One region of the Streptomyces sp. NPDC043812 genome, then DNA from elsewhere that is predicted to be linked to it. Evidence: riboswitches for the same ligand, from Rfam matches in the RefSeq annotation. Region 1 holds a riboswitch; the other holds the start of a gene.
The links. Region 1 has a riboswitch for cyclic di-AMP ahead of AC067Z_RS24465 (C40 family peptidase). Riboswitches for the same ligand answer to the same signal wherever they lie in the genome.

Region 1 (3,393 bases):
GCTCCTCCACCAGCAGCGGTTCCACGGCCACGCCCGGCGGCAGAGGCGCGGGTTCGGCCGGTTCATAGGCGTGCGTCAGCGCCAGATCCACCTCGCCGGTCGCCACCGCGGCGACCCCTGCCGGCGGCTCGTACTCGGCCACGGTCAGCTCCACGTCCGGATGGGCACGGCGGAAGGCGCTGAGCACCGGTGGCAGCAGATGGACGCCGACGGTGGTGAACGTCCCCACCCGTAGCCGTCCCCCCGACAGTCCGGACAGCCGGGCCAGTTCGTGCCGTGCCCGGTCCATCTCGTCCAGCACGCGGCGGGCCCGCTCCGCGAGCAGCTCGCCCGCGGCCGTCAGCCGGGCCCCGCGGTGGTGCCGTACCAGCAGTGGGGCACCCGCTTCCCGTTCCAGCTTGGCCAGCTGCTGGGAGAGCGCAGGGGCGGTGTAGCCGAGGCGTGCGGCGGCACGGGTGATCGAACCGGCCTCCGCCACCGCGACCAGGGCCGCCAGCCGTGTCGGGTCGTACATGGCACCCCTCGAGCGTCGGCAGCCTTAAGCATTGCTTTGGGCAGACCCAGAAGATTGCAAGCACACGTTAAGGCCTGCGCGCCGTCACGATGGAAGCCATGGACGCACACCTGGTCGCATTCATCGGGGTCGCCGCGGGCATGGTCGCCATGCCGGGTGCCGATTTCACCGTGGTCGTACGCAGCGCGCTCGCCTCGCGGCGGGCAGGGGTTGCCTGCGCGGTCGGGGTGGCGGGCGGACTGGTCGTCCACACCGCGCTGGCCGTGGCAGGGCTTGCCGCGGTGCTGGTGGCGGTGCCCGCGCTGTACCGGACGTTGCAGATCGCGGGCGGCGCCTATGTGCTGTGGCTGGGCATCCGTGCGGTGCGTTCCGCGCTGCGCCCGCTCGCCGACGAGACCGGTGCCGACGAGGGCCGGTCCGCCGGCGGTGCCGCACTCAGCCTGCGCCGGGGCTTTCTCACCAACGTGCTCAACCCCAAGGCGCCGGTGCTCTTCCTCAGCCTCCTGCCGCAGTTCGTGCCGGACGGCGCGGCGGTCCTGCCGCGCACGCTCCTGCTCGCCACCATCGTGGTCGTGCTCGCACTGGTCTGGTTCCCGGCGGTGGCACTGCTGGTCGACCGGCTCGGCCGATGGCTGCGCAGGCCGCGCACCACGCGTGCCGTGGAAGGCGTCACGGGCGGCGCGCTCACCGCGCTCGGCGCGACCCTGCTGGTCCAGCCGCTCGCCCACTGACGTGGAGGTCGAGCGGCCGTTCGACGTTGACGGCCGATCAATTGCTGTCACCACCGCTGGGGAACAGCGTCTGTCGGGGTGTCAGTCCACGCGGCCGTAGTACACCTTGCTCGTCCAGATCTTGACCAGCCGCACCACGTCGCCCGTCTTGGGCGAATGCCAGATCTGTCCATGGCCGGCGTAGATGCCCACGTGGTAGACGAGCCCGCCCGCGTGGAAGAAGACCAGGTCACCGCGTTCCCGATCGGCGGCGGAGACATGCTGGGTGCGGTTGTACTGCTGCTGGGCGGTGCGGGGCAGCTGCTTGCCCGCCTCCTTGTACGAATAGAGAGTCAGTCCGGAACAGTCGAAGCTCGACGGGCCCGTCCCGCCGTATCTGTACGGCGATCCCTTCTTCGATTCCGCGACTTGGAGTGCCTTGCTCGCGTGGCTGGTGATGGCATGGCCCGGGGTGGTGGCGCCAGGAGCCACGAGCGTGCCGCCGAAGACGGCCATGGTCAGTGCCGAAACGGCGCCCGCGCGTGAGAACAGGAGCGGGAGATGCGTCTGCGCAGTCATGCGCAACCCTTCGTCAGCCGCCTGTGAAGGATGACCTGTCGGGTTCGGACCGGCGAAGACGCCCGGCCGCCGAAGCGGCTTCACCCCAAGAGAGGACCGGGATCACCGGTCGCCCCGTACTGCTCGGGTCCTCCACTCCTGCCGATGCACTTCTGTCGACCAGGCATCCGATGCGGCGGCAGGACTCAGCGTCCGCTCGGACCGCCCCGTCAAGGTGGCGGGGGCTTGTCGTCCCACGGATCCTGACCCACGCGTGTCCGATTTCCGAGTTGAAACGGCTTTTGTGAAGGCAATCACGACTGATCTGTTCGGGTGGGCAGGGGCGTTGGAGGCCCATTCGCCTGACGCGGAATCATGGTCGTACCAGCGGCGTAGCCCGCCGATGCCGCCAAATCGGTGGTCTCGCCGCGCAAGTCCTGCGACACGCAACAACTTCGCCCGAACTCCACCGAACGGGGTACGAACACCGTTACCCCGTCGGCGGTTGACAGAGCGGATCGATCGTCAACTTGTCGGCACGGACGGCATGGTCACCCGGTTCGCCCGGCGTTCCCCGTCCAGGATGCGCAGTGCTTCGGCGAGCGTGTCCGCGTACACCTCGCTCTCGCCGCGCATGTGCATGAGAGTCAGGGCGTCCTTCAGGGCGGCGGCACGCCCGACCAGGGCCTGTGCCGCACGCAGCGCGCCGTACGTGTGCGTGGCGCGGGCCGGGTTGATGCGCCCCACCAGATCGACCACTTCGAGAAAGCGGTCGATGAACTCGGCCTCGGCGCGGGTCAGGGCGGGCAGCGGCGGCATCTCGGGCGGCAGCATCGTGGGTCACCGCCCGCCGGGCGCTGCCGACGAAGCCTTGCGGCTCTCGATGACGTGATCGATCAGGCCGTACGCCTTCGCCGCCTGTGCGTCGAAGATCTTGTCCCGCTCCAGATCGGCGGCGATGCGCTCGGCGTCCTGGCCGGTGTGGCGCACCAGCATCGCGGCGAGCTGTTCGCGCAGACGCAGCAACTCCGCGGCGTGGATCTCCAGATCGGAGGGCTGGCCGCGCAACGGCTCCTCGACGGCGGGCTGCTGGACGACGATGCGGGCGCCCGGCAGTGCCATGCGCTTGCCGGGGGTGCCGGCCGCGAGCAGTACGGCGGCGGTCGAAGCGGCCTGCCCGAGGCAGGTGGTGGCGATGTCGCAGGTGACGACCTGCAGGGTGTCGTAGATCGCCGTCATCGCGCTGATCGAGCCGCCCGGCGAGTTGATGTACAGGCAGATGTCCTGGTCGGGGGCCGCGTATTCGAGGTGCAGCAGCTGTGCGATCACGTCGTTCGCGGAGGTGTCGTCGACGGCGGTGCCGAGGAAGACGATCCGCTCGCCGAGCAGCTTGGAGTACGGGTCGAGAGTGCGGGTTCCCGTGCTGGTGCGTTCGGTGAACTCCGGCAGGACGTAGCGGGCGGCAGGGCGGGTCATGACGTACCTCTCCTCAGGTCCGTGGCACTGTCCATCTGTAAAAAATGTACAGGATGTACAGGCCGTTATGATGGGGAGCATGGCCTACGGATCCGAGGAAAGCTACAGGTCAGGGGCTATTTCACTCTCAGCGTG
Region 2 (3,393 bases), on a different contig from region 1:
TGAGATCGGTTGACCGTAAAACTATCCAAGGGCCTCATTCGGCCACGGGGCGCCCCCTGGCGCGGCCGGCCGGTGCCTGCGGCCACGCGTGCGCGTCAGCGGCCTGCCCGTGCGAGCGGCCCGGACAACAGGACCTCGAGGGTCTCCCGCAGGGTCGCGGTGAAGTCGAGGCGCAACGCGGCGAGCGCGGGGTCGGCGGCGTAGGCGGCCTGCATCGCGGCCGAGGGGATGGGCGTAGGTCCAGATGGCACCGAAGACCAGTTCGCCCTGACACTGCGCCTGCTGCCCGCCCTGCTCGCCGCCCCCGCGCCGCGCGTGGCGACCATGAGCAGCGGTACGGCCAACTTCGGCCGGATCCGGTTCGACGATCTCCAGTGGGAGCGCCGCTACCGCCCGAACCTGGCGTACGCGCAGTCCAAGCTGGCCGATCTGATCATGGCCGGCAGGCTCGCGGAGACAGCCGCCGACAGGGGCTGGAACCTGGTCAGCACCGCCGCCCACCCGGGCTACACGATCACCAATCTGCAGACAGCGGGAGCGAGCCTGGGCCGGGTCAGGCCGCCCCGGCTGCACGCGGTGCGCAAGGCGCTGGACTTCCTGCCCAAGCAGGGTGTCGAGCAGGGCTCCGAACCCCTGCTGTTCGCGGCAGCCGATCCGGCAGCAGTGTCCGGCGGGTACTACGGACCCGGTCACCGCCTCGGGCTCGTGCGGCCCACCACCACCGCGCGCATCACCCGCCGGGCGCTGGACCCCGCGGTCAACGCCCGGCTGTGGTCGGAGGCCGAACGCCTCACGGGGTTCACGCTGCCCGCTGCCGCTGAGGACCGGGCCGCGGGAACCGCCGTCGCGGAGCAGTGACTCCCGCGTCGGAGCCCGCCCGGGAACGGCCGAGGGGCGCGGGTGCTGACGAGATGTCAGGACCCGCGCCCCTCGGCCGTGAATTCATGTGCAATCGGAACCGCGAAGACAACGGGACGGTCAGTAGGGACCGTTCACATTGTCGATCGAACCGTACCTGTCGGCGGCATAGTTGCACGCGGCGGTGATGTTCGCGACCGGGTCGTAGCTGTCCATGGAAGTACCGGGCACATGGTAGGCGCGGAAGGTCGGGTCGATCACCTGAAGAAGACCCTTGGACGGCGTTCCGGCAACGGCGTTGGAATCCCAGTTGTTGATCGCCAGCGGATTGCCCGAGGACTCACGCATGATGTTGCGGTGAATTCCCTCGTAGGATCCGGGAATTCCGTGCTTGCCCATCACGTCGAGCGACTCGCGGATCCAGCCGTCCAGGTTGTCGGCGTACGCGGTGGGCTTCGCCTTGGGGGCGGCCTTGGTGGGCGCGGCGCTCGTGCGCTCGGAGCGGTCCGCGCGGTCGGCGGTGGCACGCTTCGCGGAGTCCGCCGCCGTCTTGGCCTTGGCGCCGATGGTCAGCTCGAGGCCGGGACGGATCAGCGCCGGGTCGGCACCGATGTTCCGGCGGTTGTCGTTGTACAGCTCCTTCCAGCCACCACTGAGGGAGTGCTGGTGGGCGATCCGCGACAGGGAGTCGCCGGCCACGACGGAGTAGGTGCTCGGCGCCTTCTTCGCGGGAGCAGGGGCCGACACGGCGACCTTCTCGACGGTGGCCGGCTGGGCGGGCTGGGCCGCGCCGGCGGTGGTCGCGCCGATCAGTGGCAGGGCGAGGGCCGCACCACCCGTGCCTGCGACGGCGAATCCGCGAGTGAGGCGGTGGGACTTGGGACGGCGGTGCTTACCCTTTGCAGGCATGACGAATTCCTCTCCGTCGCCTGCGAGGTGAGCTGTCGGGTTCGGACTGGAGATGTCCGGTCGCCGGATTGCAGCGACTTCACCCCTAGCCGTTCCGCTGTGCGGACCGGCGGCTTACCTGGGTCCCCCGCTCCTGCCCTACGCGAGTTTGTGTGGTCGGGTACCGGACGGCGGCAGGATTCGGCGTTCCATCCGGAATGCGGTGACCGTAAGCGAGAGCGCCCGGAGGAAACAAGCCCTGAATTCACAAACGCAATGGATAGGCAGAGAAAGGGACAAATGATCTCATCATCCATTGATCACGGAGGGCCCAACTCTCGCTCCGCGCAAGGAAAGTGGAGCACTTGGTTCCGCTCAGGGTTCCCACGGTCGTGACCGAAGTCACGACCGCTGGAACAAAGAATGACGAGACATGCAAGATGCCGCTAAACGGACATGAGGGCAATCAGAAATGAACCAGTCATGCGGCGAATTCCGAAACATTCGCTAATGAAGCTGAATGCCCGATTCATCCCCCGAGGGGTCGGGCCCTGACTGTCAGGCCCTCACCGGTGGAGATGCGGGCGTCCCGGCGCCGCGCGCACCAGGATGCGGCGGCCCGTGACCCTCTCCGGCGCGACCGCGATCCACAGCTCCCGCTCTCCCCCGGCCCATGGCGCGCTGTACGCCTGCCGCTCCAGCTCCCGTACGGCGGCCTCGTCGGTGACGGTCCGGGCGGTGCCCACGACCAGCACACTCCATCCCTGGCTGAACGCCTCGTCGATATGGTCGACTTCGAAGGCGATCTCGCCGTCGGCGGCCCTGGCGGGCAGCACGTCGGGCGTGGTCAGGAAGGCCACCTCCCCTTCGGCGACAAGGTAGTTGACCGGGAGAATGGCCGGCCCCTCCTGGGTGGTGACCGCGACGCGGCCCACCCCGTGCGTCCCCAGCAGCGACCAGCACTCGTCGGAACCGAGCTCCACCAGCTCGGGGTGGTAGGCGGCCCTGCCCACCCCCGGCGGCAGATCGGCCTCTCCGCCGGTCAGCGCGGTGACCGTCGTCTCCAGGGCATCGGCCAGACGCAGCAGGAAGCCCATCCCGGGCGTCGCCGACTTGTCCTCCAGATACTCGATGTACCCCGGTGCCGAGCCCGCCCGCAGGGCGACGTCCTCCCGGGACAGCCCGAGCTGCCGCCGACGGGCAGCGACCCGGCGACCGATCTCCTCCTTCGGCCCTCCCCTGCCCGGAACACCGGCTGCGGTCGTGGGCTGCTCGGGCATGGTGGGCACCTTCCCCAATCCGTGTTCCAGCCGCGACGCGGGCCTCGCGCCCACGGTAGCCACGGGACGCAGGCGCCGCACGGCGGCGGGGCGGGGCCACCGGCGGGGTCCGGCGGCGGCGGGCGGACCGGCGGGGCGGTCCGGGCATACGGCGCGGGTGGCCGACACTGGACATGATCGGAGAATCGGGGAACAGGACGAAGGCGCGTGGAGGTGCCGCGATGAAGCTCAGGACCGGCGGGCGATGAGGCACCGTTCCGTGGCCGACCTGATGACGCCGCAGGCCGTCGTCGCACAGCGCGGCACCGCGTTCAAGGAGATCGCGCGACTGCTCGATGAGTACGGCATCACGGCCGTCCCGGTGATC

Region 2: it holds a riboswitch for cyclic di-AMP, as region 1 does, so the genes downstream of both, AC067Z_RS17480 (transglycosylase SLT domain-containing protein) here and AC067Z_RS24465 (C40 family peptidase) in region 1, are expected to answer to the same signal.

What each region holds. Positions count from the first base shown of each region.
Region 1 is NZ_JBWKCY010000017.1:84,038-87,430, reverse strand. Features, by position in the region: partial or broken gene AC067Z_RS24475 (LysR family transcriptional regulator) at 1-514, opposite strand, end outside; gene AC067Z_RS24470 (LysE family translocator) at 613-1,245, shown strand; gene AC067Z_RS24465 (C40 family peptidase) at 1,327-1,803, opposite strand; cyclic di-AMP (ydaO/yuaA leader) riboswitch at 1,807-1,979, opposite strand; gene AC067Z_RS24460 (hypothetical protein) at 2,308-2,616, opposite strand; gene AC067Z_RS24455 (ATP-dependent Clp protease proteolytic subunit) at 2,623-3,258, opposite strand.
Region 2 is NZ_JBWKCY010000010.1:242,476-245,868, reverse strand. Features, by position in the region: gene AC067Z_RS17495 (ATP-grasp domain-containing protein) at 1-38, opposite strand, end outside; gene AC067Z_RS17490 (hypothetical protein) at 96-215, opposite strand; gene AC067Z_RS17485 (Rossmann-fold NAD(P)-binding domain-containing protein) at 229-858, shown strand; gene AC067Z_RS17480 (transglycosylase SLT domain-containing protein) at 979-1,767, opposite strand; cyclic di-AMP (ydaO/yuaA leader) riboswitch at 1,772-1,922, opposite strand; gene AC067Z_RS17475 (helix-turn-helix domain-containing protein) at 2,313-3,026, opposite strand; gene AC067Z_RS17470 (CBS domain-containing protein) at 3,271-3,393, shown strand, end outside.